Regions from separate parts of the Sphingobium sp. B12D2B genome, predicted to be linked through region 2. Evidence: riboswitches for the same ligand, from Rfam matches in the RefSeq annotation. Region 2 holds a riboswitch; each other region holds the start of a gene.
What was found. Region 2 has a riboswitch for cyclic di-GMP ahead of M2335_RS06945 (autotransporter domain-containing protein). Riboswitches for the same ligand answer to the same signal wherever they lie in the genome.

Region 1: another riboswitch for cyclic di-GMP. It lies ahead of M2335_RS00030 (DUF4402 domain-containing protein); the one in region 2 lies ahead of M2335_RS06945 (autotransporter domain-containing protein).
Region 3: another riboswitch for cyclic di-GMP. It lies ahead of M2335_RS14925 (hypothetical protein); the one in region 2 lies ahead of M2335_RS06945 (autotransporter domain-containing protein).

The regions. Positions count from the first base shown of each region.
Region 1 covers NZ_JAOQOH010000001.1:5,255-10,603, forward strand. The annotation lists gene M2335_RS00020 (hypothetical protein) at 1-824, opposite strand, end outside; gene M2335_RS00025 (hypothetical protein) at 817-1,389, opposite strand; gene M2335_RS00030 (DUF4402 domain-containing protein) at 1,409-1,930, opposite strand; cyclic di-GMP riboswitch class I at 2,202-2,278, opposite strand; gene M2335_RS00035 (FAD-dependent monooxygenase) at 2,762-3,844, opposite strand; gene M2335_RS00040 (hypothetical protein) at 3,844-4,044, opposite strand; gene glpD (glycerol-3-phosphate dehydrogenase) at 4,339-5,349, shown strand, end outside.
Region 2 covers NZ_JAOQOH010000001.1:1,451,033-1,456,381, reverse strand. The annotation lists gene M2335_RS06945 (autotransporter domain-containing protein) at 1-2,432, opposite strand, end outside; cyclic di-GMP riboswitch class I at 2,624-2,698, opposite strand; gene M2335_RS06940 (pyridoxal phosphate-dependent aminotransferase) at 2,978-4,120, opposite strand; gene M2335_RS06935 (MFS transporter) at 4,382-5,349, opposite strand, start outside.
Region 3 covers NZ_JAOQOH010000001.1:3,155,039-3,160,387, reverse strand. The annotation lists gene M2335_RS14925 (hypothetical protein) at 62-1,198, opposite strand; cyclic di-GMP riboswitch class I at 1,401-1,478, opposite strand; gene M2335_RS14920 (TetR/AcrR family transcriptional regulator) at 1,650-2,252, shown strand; gene M2335_RS14915 (hypothetical protein) at 2,577-2,981, shown strand; gene M2335_RS14910 (efflux RND transporter periplasmic adaptor subunit) at 2,978-4,237, shown strand; gene M2335_RS14905 (efflux RND transporter permease subunit) at 4,363-5,349, shown strand, end outside.

The DNA of each region.
Region 1 (5,349 bases), 1.4 Mb from region 2:
AACGGCTCGTCCTCACGGCGGGCCTTCGCCTTCCGGATTTCGACATCGCCGAAAAGGGAATTCGGCCCACGCCTCACAAGGTCAAAAGTGACGACTGGCGTAGGGCTGTTCAGCTCAGACCCCGGACCAGGACTCTCCATCGTAAACCGTGTGTTTTCGATCGCGGCCTCAACCTGGGGCGTGCCGATGCGCACGATCACAGGGATGGAAATGCCCAGAACAGATGCGATGCGGAACGAAACAGCGCCCGGTTCCGCATTTGCAGCCTGATCGGCGGTTAGGCCCGTGTCAGGTGGCGGCACCGCAGTCACCGTCAGATGCGTGCGATATTCGCCGGCGGGCCAGTCGCCGGTGCCACCTGCACGAAGTCGGATTGTCTGCCCCGTCCCCGGCTTGAGCAGCACGCGCCTGGGCGTCACCAGCATCATGGAACGCGCGGATTGAAGCTTGGCACTGAGGTCTCTCACCTCCGGCGCGCCGTCTGCTTCATCCGTTGGGCGGATCTGGCCGGTGGGCAACATGACCCGGTCGACAAAGCTTATGTCATAAACCCCTGCGGCGGTGCCCTGGTTGAAGAGGAATATGCTCGCCGTCCGCCCCAGCCTATCAAAGGTGATCCGCTTTGGATTGATGTTGAGGCTGGCGCTTCCGCCGGCCTGCTCTGTCGCCGCAGGCTGGGCAGAAGAGGAAGTGCAAAAAGCGGATGGGAAGGCGCCAGCGACCAACGCGATAGCGATAGCGATGCTCTTGCGTTGGTTCGCAGATCGCGTGACACGCTTCACGACGCCTGGCAGAGTCATCACCGGCGTCTCCAGCTCATTCATATTGCGCCAGGACCAGCAAAGGCCCGCCGTCGGACCCATAGCTTTCGCGTAGCGCTTTCAAAAGAAACGGCGGAACAGACAGAAGCCCATCGCCGCTCAGCCGGCCCATGAGGACATCCTCGAACCCCGAGGGACCGGCTTCAAAGGGCGGGAAATTATCATCGCTCAGCGTCGCAATCGGTACCCTGAGCGAACCCCCTGTGCCTGGCTGGACGAATGCTTGCGAGACCAGGAGAGAAAACGTCTGGTTGCTGCCCCCGGCGATTTGAATAGGAGCGGCCATGGAAAGCCCGGCGTTTTGGTCGCTCTCGTTTGACTGCGGCCCTGGCGACAAGATCATGACCCGGAGGCTCGACTGAAGAACCAGCACCGGCTGCAGGACAATGTCCTTCGCCGATTGCGTGATCGAAGCCGGCTCCACGATCGAAACCTGGCCTTTCGCGGTCGCTTCAGCCGCGTTCACCTGTGAGGCTGGAAGCGCCGCGCAAAGGCACAGCGCTCCCAGCGCAGGAGCGGTCGCCCGCAACAGGCGCGCTCCCATCCGGATGGATGATGAGACCGTCACGAGACGCTCCTGTCACAGGTCAGTTGTAGGCGACGGTCGCCGTGAAGCTGCCCGAGTAATTGCCAGAGGCCTGCGTATTGGGCAGGGAGAAGCTACCGCCGACGCCGAAGGTCGCTGTGCCAGCTGTGCCGATGGAGCTGGACAATGTGCCCGTTGCGGCACTCGGCGTCAGCGTGACGGTGATCGTGCCGCCGGGCGTACCGGTCATGGAGAAGCTGGCGGGCACCGAGATCGAGAAAGTCTGCCCCCCTTCACCTGAGACCGTATAGGCTGCGCGTGACGTCGTGCCGCCAGCGGCAACGGCGTCGCCGGAACCAGACAGGCTGCGGTTGCCCGTCGAGGCATCGACAGTGACCGTGTTGGTCCCTGCTACCGAGGGTTTCACGATCGTGCCGAACGCAAGGTCGCTGGTTTTTGCGATCGAAATCGGCTGAACAATCCGGGCTGTACCCGTGGTCGACACAGATGCTGAGGACTGAGCGTAGCTTGCCGCCGGGATGGAGCCCAGAAGCGCAATTGTCGCGATAGACTTCAAGTTCACGAACATGACGATGTCTTTCTCTTTCTTGATATGCACATGAATTTAAACGGAAAATATTAGACTCCGCCTACCTTAGAGTCCCTCGGGCGACTGCGTTTCGCGGAGCTTTGGATTGCAAGCGCGTGCATCTGGCGAGCCAGTCGCAAGCGACTGGATCACGTGATGATCGGTACTGGTGCTTGCTGACCGTCGCCAAAGACGGGCCGTCGCCCGACGAGGGCGTAAAGGATCTGGAAGGCGCGAGGACGACAGGTCCACAATAGTTCTCCGTTTCGGTAACCCCGCTATCCCTGTGAGGGACCGGAGGCTTTGCGTCCCATCGTCGCCGATGGTTTGCCGTTTCGACCGAGAATCTCGGGCGCTATTAGGTAAATTTTGATTTAACTATTATACGCTACGCAGTCAACGCTTATGTGGTGAACGACCAGATGGAGAATTGTGCGACTACTCTCATGTTGAACCGCAGATCGAGTAGCCCAATTAGGAGCGCGTTTGTTTTCAATGAAATAAACGCGAGGTTTGGATCATCAGAGCCTAAGCAACACGCCAAGAACTTCGCGGACTGAAGCGAACCGACGATGCGGTTAGCTCGCGCCAAACCGAATTCCATGAGGATGTATTTCGTTGCAGTCGCTATCATCCCGACGAATTACACATCCGGGCTAAATGCCAAGGCCCGTCCCGCGAAAAACGCCGCTTGGGCTCCTCTCCCATCGCTTCGCTTGTCAGGGCGTGGAGCGCGCGACGCGGCCAAGCGTCGGTCCTCGTTTGAGCGTTTGCGGGGTGGGGTGCGGCCTCAGGATGTCGGCGCAATGCCGGAGAGCAACCGCCTCAACCGGCAGAGCGCACGAAATTCTGGCTGATCTGCTGGCCAGACCGGGCCAGTCTGCGCACCTCGGGTAGCCGGGACGCTTCATATCGCGCGAGCGCGGCATTCGGGTCGGTGCGCAAGGCCGCCGGGTCGAGGCAGCGCGCGAGGGTGAGAGCATCTTGCGCGGCGGTTGCAAAGCCATTGCCCGTCATCGGCGTGCAGACATGGGCGGCGTCGCCAACCAGACACATGCGGCCGGCGACGAGCCGGTCGGGACAATATTCCACGACCGGTGTGCCGAGCACCGCTTTGCGGGCGATACATTCCAAGATCGCGTCGCGCCAGGGCGATGGCCAGTGCCGGCGCGCCAGTGCGGCCAGCTCATCGAACAGCGCATCCGGCATGTCGTTCGGGCGTAGCGAATGCCGCACCAGCGCGCCCTCGACTGCCCCTGTTCTGCGCAGGATTGCGTTATGTCCGGCGTCGTACCAGCCCCAGCCGACCCGGCGGCGGCCGCGCTCCGGACTGCCATCGGCGGCGGTCAGCGGAAAGCCGAGAAGCACATAGGGCCCGGCCTCGAGAAACTCCAGACTGGGCGGATAGCGGACAGACAGCGCCGACTCTTCGGCAAAGCCGACCCAGGCCAGATACTCCGCGAAGACCGCATTCGGGCGCTCCGGACTGACCTGCCGCCGCACAACGCTCTGATAGCCGTCCGCGCCGACCAGCACCGTGCCGTCGAACCGCCGGCCATCGGCGGTCCTTGCCCAGGCCCGTCCCTCCGTCTCTCCCGTCGCTTCGACGCGGGCGTTCTGCAGGACCACAATGCCGGCCTCGTCCGCCGCTGCGCGCAGACCGCGATAGACCGATTGCCATGCCTGGACGCCCGTCGCGAGCGCGCCGGCGGCATGAGGGCGCCCGGTCAATTGCTCGAGCAAGCCATAGCCGACCTGCAGCGCGGCCCCGGTCCGGTCGGTATCGGTCGAGCGCTCCAGCAGCGTGATCGAGAAGCCATGCCGCGACAGTGCGAGGCCGGTCATGAGGCCGGCGAGCGAGCCGCCGACGATCAGAATGTCGCTCATCCGCTCCGGGCTTGCCGACATCAGCTTTTCGGCGTGACCCAGACCTCGACAGGCGCAACGAACTTGCCGGGCGCTGGTTTGCCGACCTGGACGCGATCGATCGTCACCAGCTCGCCGCTTTCCAGATTAAAGCTGGCCCAGGGCTTGGGCATGCGACCGAAGGTCATTTTCTGAACGGGCTGGCCGGTGGCCGAATTCATGATGGTTGCGATGACACTCATGGCCCAGCCGATAGCCATCACGGCGTGCTTCGGTCCAGTGATATTGATGGCCTGCCGACGCCGCGCGGGTACATCCGACGGGGTTCGTTTGAAATTTCGCTTTTCCGTGCGCTGATAGGTCCCGTATCTCGCGCCGACCCCGTCGTCCGGCTAAGCTAACGGGAAACTCGCTAGCCAATATAGTCTTGCGAGCGAAATTCGCTCGCGCCGGCGCCCGACCATCTATCCATCTCAGAATAACGAAAGATACGAAAGCATTTGACTTTCGTTAGTTAGTGCTGCGAAAGTCGCTTCATGGCTATTGAGTATGATGTTCTGGTCGTTGGGGGAGGCATAAACGGCGCTGCGATTGCGCGCGATGCGGCGGGCCGTGGCGCGCGTGTCATGCTCGTCGAGCAGGACGATCTCGCCGCGCACACCTCCTCGGCCAGCACCAAGCTCATTCATGGCGGGCTGCGCTATCTCGAGCAATATGAGTTCCGGCTGGTCGCCAAGGCCCTGGCGGAGCGGGAACGGCTCATGCGTGCGGCGCCGCACCTCATCCGCCCGCTCGAGTTCGTTTTGCCCCATGATCGCGGCATGCGCCCCATGTGGATGATGCGCATCGGCCTGTTCCTTTATGATCGGCTGGGCGGGCGCAGCAGCCTGCCCCACTCGCGGGCGATCAGGCTGGCCGGGGATGGCTATGGCAGCGCCATTCAATCTCGGTTTGGCCGCGGCTATGTCTATGCCGATTGCTGGGGCGACGACAGCCGCCTCGTCGTCGCCAACGCGCAGGATGCTGCCGAGCATGGCGCGACGGTCCTCACCCACACAAAATGCCTCGCCGCACAAAGGGATCAGCATGGCTGGCGCGTCTCCTTGCAGGGCACTGACGGCACGCCGTTCTCCGTGACGGCGCATGTGCTCGTCAATGCCACCGGCTCCTGGGCCGCTGACTTCCTGCCCGAGCGGGCCGGCGTTGCGGGCGCGGGCACATTGCGGCTGATCAAGGGCAGCCACATCGTCACCCGCAAGCTGTACGAGGGCGACCACGCCTATATCCTGCAGAATCCGGACAAGCGGATCGTCTTTGCCATTCCTTATGAAAACGACTTCACGCTGATTGGCACGACGGATGTGGAGTGGCAGGGCGCGCCGGACGTCGTGAAGATCGATGCGGCCGAAACGGCTTATCTCTGCGACTCCGTCAACCGTTGGTTCGCCACGCAGATCACGCCGCAGGATGTGATGTGGAGTTTCGCTGGCGTGCGCCCGCTCTATGACGACGCGACGACCAACGCCTCGGAGATCAGTCGCGACTAC
Region 2 (5,349 bases):
AGCGTTCCGCTCGAGCCAGTGTCCACGCCAAGTGCGCTGGTGTAGGACGTGACTTCTGCGCCGCCAGACACCGTCACATTGCCCTGCCCGATGGTGTCGTTGCCGGTGCCGCCGATGTACAGGCTGAGGCCGTTGCGCCAGACCGTGTTGGCACCGTCGACGGTCATCGTCGCCGTGCCTGAGCCGCTTCCACCGATATAGCTGCCGTCAGCCTCCAGCAAACCACCGTCGGTCACCGAGATGCTGCCCTCATCCGCACTGAACCAGCCATCGGCCGAAACCCAGTCGGCCGGCAGTTCGGAATGCAGCGTACCGACACGGAGCGCCGACCCTTCACCGCTGACGCTGATCGAGCCGCCCGCGCCCATGTAGATGCTGCCATTCACCGTCTCGACCGAGCCGCCATTCATGATGGTCAGCGAACCGGAGGAGTTGGGGTCACGGCTGATCTGTATGGAGCTGGAACTGCTCCAGCTCCCCTCGCCAGAGACAGTGACGGCCCCGGTCGTTCCTCCCATGCCGATCAAGCCCTCGGTGGAATTGAGCGTACCGCCGCTCACGATGTTGAGCGAAGCAATTTCGGCGCCGCCCACGGAGACCGAAGTCGTGACGAGGCTGCCAGTCAGGTTAAATGAACCGCCGGTAACATCCAGCGCGCCATTGAAGGGCGAGCCGTTACCGGTGAACGCGAGCACGCCTTCGCCCGCCTTGACGAACGTCCCTCCGCCGATCAACTCGCCAGCGAACACGGTGTCGCTGCTCTGATCGAGCACGAGCACGCCCCCGTCGGTGCCGACGAGGCCTGCTTGCGCGACAGTGAGCGAGCCCAAGGTCACCTCATTCTGCGAACCACCCACGCCCAGCACGCCACCTTCGACGACATAGTCCTGGCCAACGCCGAATGCGCCATTGCTGCCTGCGTTCAGCGTCCCTTCCTTGACTGTCCAGCCGGTCGTTCCTGTCCCCGTGAGCGTCCAGGTGCCGTCCCCTACCTTCACGAATTCATCGAAATCATTATACTGCACGCCAATCAGGCCGGCATCGAATGACGAGTCGACGATGCCGCCCAGGGCCAGGGTGTTGGTGCCGCTCGCGATATCCGCATCCGCGACGAGACCGGTGATGCTGGAGCCGGCACGCAGTTCCAGTGTCACGTCGCCGGCGCCCATCAGAATGGCGTGGCCGGAGGAAGGCGAGACCTCGATGGTGCCCGAGTTGATGATGGTGGTCGCCGCGCTGTTGGTGACAATGCCGGTTTCACCCAGGATCGACCCGGAATTGATGATCTGGACCGTACCGCTGAGCGTGTCTGCATCGACAGCCGCGATCCCGCTCAGCGATTGCAGCGTGCCGGTGTTGCTGATGACCACATCGCCAAGCGGCGTGCGCGCCTGAACCGCGCTTCCGGTTCTGCCGGTGACAGTGCCGCTGTTGGTGATGGTGATCTTGCCTGAGCCTGCTTCATCCGGATCGAAACCGGCGATGGCGAGAATGCCGGACTCGCCTTCCGCGATCCCCGCATTGGTGATGGTGATGTCACCCACCTGCGAAGCGCCCTGAATCGCTGGTCCGGCGTCCGATGTCGCGGTGCCCTGCGCCTGATTGTCGATCACCACTTGGCCATTCGGCGTCCAGCCGACCAGCGCCTGATTGTTCACCGACGAGACCGACGCATTGTTCGTGATCTTTGCGAGACCGTTGTAATTGACGACACGGATGCCGGCTGCCTGTGCCTCCACCTGGCCAGTGTTCGTCACGGTCACCTCGACCGGCTCGGCATCGTTGAAACCGCCGTCGGCGTAAATTCCCCGCTGGGTGAAGTCTGCGGCCCCGTTGGTTTGCTGGACCGTGATGGCCCCGCTATTGGTGATGTTCACCGATCCTGCGTTGGTGGTGGCAGAGATGCCATTGGTTTCCACGCCTGAGACCGTCAGCGCGGCGCCATTCTCGATCGCGATGTCGCCCGCGATCTGGTTGCGAACCCAAATGCCACCGCTGCCCCCCACGCTGTTGACCGTGACGTCCGGGCCCACGGTGACCGAAATGTCGTTCCGACCCTGGATATTGGAACTGACGTTTACGCCGCCATTATCAGTGGTGCTGATCGTGGAATTGGTGATGAGGAGGGTCGACGTAATATCGCCAGGGCTTGTGTTATCCCACGTATAATAGCTGACGCCATCGGCCGTAATACTCCACTCGTCCTGTGCGCCGTTCACGGTGAGGCTGGTATCACCTCCTTCAATACGAGCCTTCACCGACGAAGGTTCGCAGAAAAAGAGCGTTACATTACCCTCAGCTTGGCAAATGCCAGGCTCGGCATGCGCGACCGAGGCGCCTGCCAGCAGCCCCGCGATACCGACACTGCTGAACAGACCTGCCTTGAGAGCCTGCCGAACGGCGCTGCGCGTTTTGATTGCCTTACCCTGCATTACGAAATCCCCTCGTGTGGGCCCACCGCCCAGATGATGTGAAGGGCAAACCGCCATGCAGGTGCGGTTCAACGGGATTTGAGACAGGGATCGAAGCGCGACGACAGGGAGCGCAGCCTGAGGTTCAAACGAACCCCATGACCTTCTCACAGCAGGCTACACACGATATCCGAAAATGCTCTGTTTCATCCCCCGGTAGCCCCGCTACCCCATTGGGGCCGGAGGCTTTGCGTCCCGCCGTTACCGACAGTTTGCCCTTGTCGAAGGCAACGAACGCCCATCGGGCGGAGCCGTCATCTTCAGGAGGAATATTAACGTTAGCTGAGCGGCAGCGCAACAAAAAAGCCCGGCCTTGTCGAGATGGCGCGCATGCAGATCGGAGCCATGCAGCTGATTTGTCGTGTGAAAATTATCGCCCTCGGTCTGGAGCGGGGTCATAACCGGCCGTGTTAAGCCGATAACTATAGTTAACTTCAACGCAAGCACGACGTCGATTGCGCTGCATCCGTCGCTCTAAAATATGGTTGCCCCCCGCGACGTGATCGTTACAGCCGTCGCTGGTCGGGCAACCACGCCGAAAGGCGCCGCACTGCCTCTTGCACTTCGGCTTCCGTGATCGCAAAGCTCAGCCGGATGAACCGATGGCCATTGACCGGATCGTGGTCGACCCCCGGTCCCGTGGCGAGCCCGGTCTCAAGGAGCAGCTTCTTGCAGAACGCAGGGCTATCATCCGTCAATTCGCTGACATCCGCATAGATGTAGAAGGCGCCATCCGGCGGCGCGATGCGTCGCAGACCAAGGGCTGGCAAGGCGTCCAGCAGAATCTCCCGGTTACGGGCATAAGTGGCCCGATGCGCTTCCAGCTCTGACGTGCAGTCCAGCGCCGCCAAAGCGGCATGCTGGCTGATCGATGGCGCGGTCAGGAACAGGCTGCCCATATAGGCGCGTGCCCGCTCGACCATGGCGCGCGGCACGTAGAGCCAGCCGAGCCGCCAGCCGGGCATGCAGTAATATTTGGAAAAGCTGCTGACGATCATCGCGTCGGCTGCGAATTCTCCCATCGAGCGGCAAGGCGCGCCATAGCTCAGGCCATGGTAGATTTCGTCCGAGATGATCGCGATGCCGCGCTCTGCGCACAGCCGCGCAATCGCCTCCAGTTCGGCAGGCGCGATGATCGTTCCGGTGGGGTTGGCCGGGCTGGCGACGATCACGCCCTGCGGCGCTGGATCGAGCGCTGCCAACGCGTATGCGGTCAACTGGAAGCGATCCTGCTCGCCGCATTCGATCTCGACCGGCGTCATGTTGAGCGCGCGCACGGTGTTGCGGTAGGCCACATAGCCCGGTCGCGCCATGGCAATACGGTCGCCCGCCTTAAACCGGGCGCTCAGCGCAAGGACCAATGCCGGCGAGGCCCCGCAGGTAAGCAGGAATTGATCAGGCTCGGCTGCCATGCGGTACCGCTCCCGATACAGCTGGACGAGCCGCGCCTGCAGCGCAGGACTCTCCCAATAGCCCATCGGATCGATGCCAAGCGCGTCGCGCGCAGCGTCCAATGCGGCCTGCGGTGCCCCCGTCGAGGGCTGACCAAACTCCATATGGAGAACCGAGCGCCCCTCCGCGCCCAGGCGATAGGCCAACTTGCTCAATTCTATGGCCTGAAACGGCTCGACTTCCATCAGATGATCCATCGCTCGGTACAGCGCCGATAGCCGGCGGCGGCGCAGATGCCAACGATGCAACCCCACCCCGGCCGTCGTTCGTCCTCGCGGCGCATCTGCCGTGAAATCAAAAAATTGCGCCAGCGTCGTCGGGCGCTTCGAAGACTGCTTTCGGCAGAAAGAAAACGGCAGGTCGTATTTTCGGCCTGCGCGTGACGCGCATTTTCAGGCAGTCTGTCAAGTGGCAGCTCGCAGAAACCTGCATCACGGAAGTAGGGCCTCCGACCCCCTTCAGCGGCAAGCCTCCCCGAAACCAGACCTCCTTACAGCCTGAGCATAAGGTTTGATCGCCAGATACATGAGCGCCGCGCCGCCGGGGGCCATTACGGCGGCGAAGAACGCCATCGAATAGCGCAGCATGCTCTCGTCCTTCAGCAGGAAATCGGTCACGAGCGCGATGAGCAGCGGCCCGAGGCCATTGCCGATGACACTGATGGTGAAGAGATACACCGCGCTGATCTGAGCCCGCATCTCGCTTGGCGTCACCATCTGGATCGCGGCATTCTGCGCAGGCGCGCTGGCGAGGCCGATGATCGAGGAGATCATGCCGCAGAAGAAGGCGAGCCAGGGGCTGGGCATGAGCGAGGTGGCGATCGCGAAGGGAGCGGACAGTGCTTGCGAATAGAAGCAGACCCGCGCCATCGCATCGGGATTGCCGCGCTTGCCCATATATTCCGCAAACCAGGTGCCCAGCGTCAACGCAATCGGCGTGGAGATGAGGAGCGACAGCGCCAGCAGCGGCCCGATCTGCGCCGGTCCCCAGCCATAGGTGCGCTCATAAAAGGCCGCGCGCCACGTCATGAGGCCCGTCGTCTCGATCGCGCCGATGCCGATGCTGAGGAACAGGGGAAGGAACAATATGCGGTTTGACAAGAGATACGCCCCGACCTCGCGCAGCGGTACGCTGCCCTTGCCGCGGCGATTGCGGCGCACCGGCTCCCGCACGGTGAAGAGAAAGAGCAAGGCGGTTGCCAGCCCTGGCAGAGCGCAGACGAGGAAGACGAGCTGCCACTCGCGCATCTCGCCCAGAACCGGGATGTGGACCGGTCCCATCCCGGCAAAGAACGCCACCAGCAGGCCACCAGCCAACAACGCCGTGGCCTGACCGGCGCTGATGCCGAGCTGATAGACCGCGAAGGCACGCGGCAGCTTTGACCTTGGCACCATGTCCGAGATCATCGACATGGACGAGGGGCCGG
Region 3 (5,349 bases), 1.7 Mb from region 2:
GCCCGCCGCGCACCGGAGGGAATGTTGCGCCGAGGTTGGCGACTTGAGGCGGGGTGGCTGTTTAGCGGCCCAGTCCCAAGGAAGTGCCGACCGTGTTGAGCGTGCCGGTTACCGGCGCCAGCAAGCCGCCATTGGTCGTGGTGCCGGCGCCTGCGCCTGCACCGGCTTCGACGCTGCCGCCAACGCCAAGCGCACCGCCGACCGAGCCGACCGTGGCACCGACCGTGCCAAGCACGCCGCCATTTACGTCGCCGCCCGTGGCCGTTCCGCCGCCAAGCACGCCGCCGCCTGAGACGTCACCGCCCACGCCCACGGCGCCGCCGACAGACCCGACGGTTGAACTCACCGCGCCGAGCACGCCGCCCACGGCCCCCGTGCCCCCGCCGGGCAGGGACGCGCCGTTCGGCAGCACATTGGCGTTGACCAGCGCCGGATCGCCGCTCCCCAGCAGTTGATTGCCGCCGAGCGCGACATTCAGTAGATTGTCGGAAATGCCGCCGGTGGGCGCCGTAATGTTGGTCACCCGTACATCGGCGATGCCGTTCACGGTCGCCAGCGCGGTATTGCCTGCGTTCAGCACGCCGGCGGATGCGAGCGTACCCGTCGGCTGGGTGTCGCCAAGCACGCCAACGCCGATCGCGCCCGCTGTGCCATCAAGACCGTTGGTCACGGCGCGACCGCCAACATCGATGGACACGACATCGCCGACCACGCCTTGCGCGCCCTGCAGCAGCAGCGTGCGGCCCTCGCCGGCATCGACCAGCACCGTCCCGGTATCCTGCAGCACCCGCGTGATCGTGCCGGTTACGGGCTGCGTGACTGGCAAGGCAGCGGCGATGGGGGTGGTCACGCCTTGCTGGCCATCCGCCACGCCGAGCACGGCATTGCCGGCCGTCGCCAGAACCGGGGAGACCTGCGTGACGACGCCCCCAGCCAGACCGCCGCCGGTGCTGCCGCCGCCATCGGCCGAACCGCCGCCGCCGGTATTCCCGCCGCCAGTATTTCCACCGCCCGTGTTCCCACCGCCAGTGTTTCCACCGCCGGTGTCAGTCCCGCCCCCGCCATTGTTGCTGCCGCCATCGCTGCCGCCACCCGACCCGGGCGCCGGCGAGCCGACATTGGCGTAGCGGGAATAACCACTGGTCTCGCAGGCGCTGAGCAGCATGGCCAGCGCAGAGCAGGCAGCTATGGCGGGCATGGCCCGGCATAGTCGTGACGTTCTGTTGGATCGTAATGTCGTCGTGGAAAGAACCTGAGCCATTGCGTCATCTCCTGTCAGGCTTGCAGCCGGGCTGGAGACGGAGCTATCCGATGGCAGGCCCACGTAGCGCGGAGCGGTGTGGAGCGATCATAGCCAGAGCGAGGCGTAGACACGCACACACAGCTCCGACCTCGGCTCCTTCGGCAACCCCGCTACCTTGAACCCAAGGCCGGAAGCTTTGCGTCACGGCGTCACCACCGCTTTGCCATTATCGGGATCGGAGTGATCCTGCGCTTGAAATGTCAAGCTCTGGAAAAGGTTCATGGAAAAGAGTCTGAACTTAACTTTTATCATGCCTGGGAGAACGTGCCGCTCGAGCGGGACCGTCCTGGCTCCCTTCGTCGCACCGGACTCGACAAGCCCGTCGAGGAATTCTATACCGTCCGATATGGAACAGACCGCCATCAGGGGTCGGCCCCGCGAATTTTGCTGCGAGCAGGCGCTTGCGGCCGCGTTGCGTGTGTTTTGGACCAAGGGTTATGAGGGCGCGTCGCTCAGCGAGCTGACGGACGCGATGGGGATCACCCGCCCGAGTCTCTATGCCGCGTTCGGCAACAAGGAGGCCTTGTTCCGGCAGGCGCTCGATCTCTACGAGCGGGAGAAGCTGGCCTATATCGGTCCGGCGCTGGATATGCCCACCGCGCGCGGCGTGGCGCAGCATCTGCTCGATGGCGCACTCTCCACGATTGCCGGCAATGGCCAGCCCACCGGCTGCCTCAGCGTGATCAGCGTCACCGCCTGTGGCGCGGAAGCGCAATCGATCCGTGAGGAAGTGCTCAAGCGCGGCGAGACCGTGAAGCGGGCACTGGTGGCCCGGATGCAGCGCGCCATCGACGAGGGCGAGTTTGTCGGGCCCGCCGATGCGGAAGCGATCACGAAGTATCTCATCGCCGTTTTGCAGGGCATGGCGGTTTTGGCCGGCTCCGGCACCACGCGGGAGGAGCTGGAGCGCGTTGCCGAGACGACTATGGGGATGTGGCCTAGCCGCTGAAGCACCTGAGGACCCAAGACCGATTTTGCGCGCTGCAAAATAAAATATCGGTCGGTACAAAAACCGGGTTGACGCCTGAACATCCGATTAATATACCATTCAGTACAGAAGGCATGGGGGTGCGTGCGGCTTGGCCGGGCGCGTTCTGCTTGCCCGACTTGATTTGACAGCAATTTCATAGGTTCTGGTTTCGGGACGGACGCGCCGGTCGCGCACCGTCTTTCCCGGATCGATCCCTGGCATCCGCGATGCGCGCGCCCGGCAGCACTGGCTGTCCGGGGCTGCCCCGTCGTGCCTGCCGGGGAAGCAGGAGGAGACACGGTGATGGCATATCTGGATCTGAGAGATGGCGGGGCACGGGCGATGGTCCCGGGTGTCACTGCATCGGAGGCTGCAAGCCTTCAGGTGCAGGATGGCCACCTCCTTCCGGTCGAGTGGACGATTGTCCGCCTTGCGCGGGAAGACGGGCTATCTTCGCTGCGGGAGGAGAGCCGCCTGGGCCGCCTGCTGCGCCTCGTCTTCGGCTCCCGCCGGGCCATGCCGCTGGCGAGCGCGCGCCTCGAAGCGCTGCGGCGCATCGCGGTGCTGAGCTGGCACCATGGCTACAACATCGCCCCGTCCGAGCTCGGTCGCTTTTACGAGGCCGGCTACACGACCCATCAATATGAGACGCTGCTCCGCCACATCGGCGCCCTGCGTCTGTCGATCAAGCGGAGGAACCGCGCATGAACATGCTCAAGAAACTCAGCCCGGCGGAAGCCACGCCCATCGAGGCCGGCGCCACGCGGCGCCGCTCGCTGACCCGCGTCGCCTGGGTGGCGCTGCCGGTGCTCGCCATTGCCGGGGGCTATGCGCTGATGCGCCCGTCGCCCCCGGCCCAGGCCGCGATGGCGGCACCCACCGTCACCGTCTCTGCGCCGCTCGCACGCGAGATCATGCTGTGGGACGATTATGTCGGCCGGTTCGAGCCGAGCCGTGCGGTCGAGGTGCGTCCGCGCATTTCCGGCCAGATCACCGCCGTGCATTTCACGGACGGGCAGATGGTCCGCGCTGGCCAGCCGCTCTTCACCATCGATCCGCGCCCCTTCCAGGCTGCGCTGGCCGAGGCGCGTGCCGGCGTTGCGACTGCGCTGAGCGATCTCGCGCTGGCCCGCAGCGATCTTGAGCGCGCCGAACGGCTGGTGGCGGTGGAGGCCGTCTCCAAGAGCGAAGTCGACCGTCTTCGCGCCCGTGTCTCGGCAGCATCGGCTGCGCTGGCCGGTGCGCAGGCCCGTGCCCGCAGCCGCGCGCTGGACCTAGAGTTCACCACCGTACGCGCGCCCATTGGCGGCCGCATCTCGGATCGGCGGATCGACCCCGGCAACCTCGCCTCATCGGGAGAGGGCGCATCCGGCACGTTGCTCACCACCATCAACGCGCTCGATCCGATCTACTTCACCTTCGAGGGGTCGGAGGCGCTGTTCCTCAAGACCAAGCGCGATGCCGATGCCGATGCCACCCCGGTCGAGATCAAGCTGCAGGACGAGAATGCCTATCGCTGGAAGGGCAAGCTCGACTTTACCGATAACGGCCTTGATCCGCGCTCGGGCACCATTCGCGCCCGCGCCGTGCTGCCAAATCCCGATCTGTTCCTGACGCCCGGCATGTTCGGCAACATGCGGCTCTCCACCGGCTCTGCCACTCGCGCGCTGTTGGTGCCGGACACCGCCGTGCAGACCGATCAGGCGCGCAAGACGCTGCTCGTCGTCGGCAAGGATGGCACCGTCGCTGCCAAGCCGATCGAGCTTGGGCCGGTCGTGGACGGCCTGCGCGTCGTGCGGGCTGGGCTCGATCCGGCGGATCAGGTGGTGATCGTTGGCACCCAGCTCGCCATGCCCGGCGGCAAGGTGCAGGTCCGCAAAGGCCGCATTGCGCCTGAGACGCAGCCGGCGACGCCTGCCGCCGCCACCGCGCTGATGTCCGGCCAGGCCACGTTTACGCGCTAGGTCGTGATCGGCTTCGCCTGAAGCCCATCCTGATCCGGTCCCTTTTGCTTTCCGCATGTCCGAGCCGTCAGGTGAAGCCGCCTGACCCGGACATGCTCTGAGCGCTGCCCCGAGGAGAGCTCCTCATGCGTCTGTCCCGTTTCTTCATCGACCGGCCGATCTTCGCGGCCGTCATCGCCGTCATCATCACGATCATCGGCGCGATCAGCTATTTCTTCCTGCCCGTTTCGCAATATCCCGAGGTGGTGCCGCCGACGGTGACCGTCTCGGCCATGTATCCCGGCGCCTCTGCCGAGACCGTGGCGGAGACCGTTGCCAGCCCCATCGAGCAGGAGATCAACGGCGTCGAGAACATGCTCTATCTCTCGTCGCAATCGACGGGGGACGGGCGCGTGGTCGTCACCGTCACCTTCAAGCAGGGCACGGACCTCGATGAGGCGCAGGTTCTGGTGCAGAACCGCGTCGCCATTGCCGAGCCGCGCCTGCCGCAGGAGGTGCAGCGCCTCGGCATCGTTACCAAGAAGACCTCGCCGGACTTCCTGCTGGTGGTGAACCTCATTTCGCCTGATGGCTCGCTCAATCGCGAGTATATTTCCAATTACGCGCAGACCCGCATCAAGGACCGGCTGGCCCGCATCGAGGGCGTGGGCGACGTGCAGCTGTTCGGCTCGCGCGATCTCTCCATGCGCGTGTGGATCGATCCGCGCCGTGCGGCGGCGCTGGGTCTGACGGCCGGCGACATCGTCTCCGCGCTGCGCCAGCAGAATGTGCAGGTCGCGGCCGGCACGCTCGGCCAGCCCCCCTCGGGCGGATCGGCCTTCCAGCTCAATGTCGAGACGCAGGGTCGCTTCACCGATCCGCAGCAGTTCGCAAATGTCGTCATCCGCACCGACGATCAGGGCCGGCAGGTCCGCGTCTCCGATGTCGCGCGCGTTGAGCTGGGCGCCGAGGATTACGGCACCTCGGCCTATCTCGGCGACAAGGACAGCGTCATCATCCCCGTCTTCCAGATGCCGGGATCGAACGCGCTGGCCGCCGCCGAGGCTATCAAGGCTGAGATGAACGTCCTGGCGAAGGACTTTCCGCAGGGCCTTGAATATCGCATCGTCTAC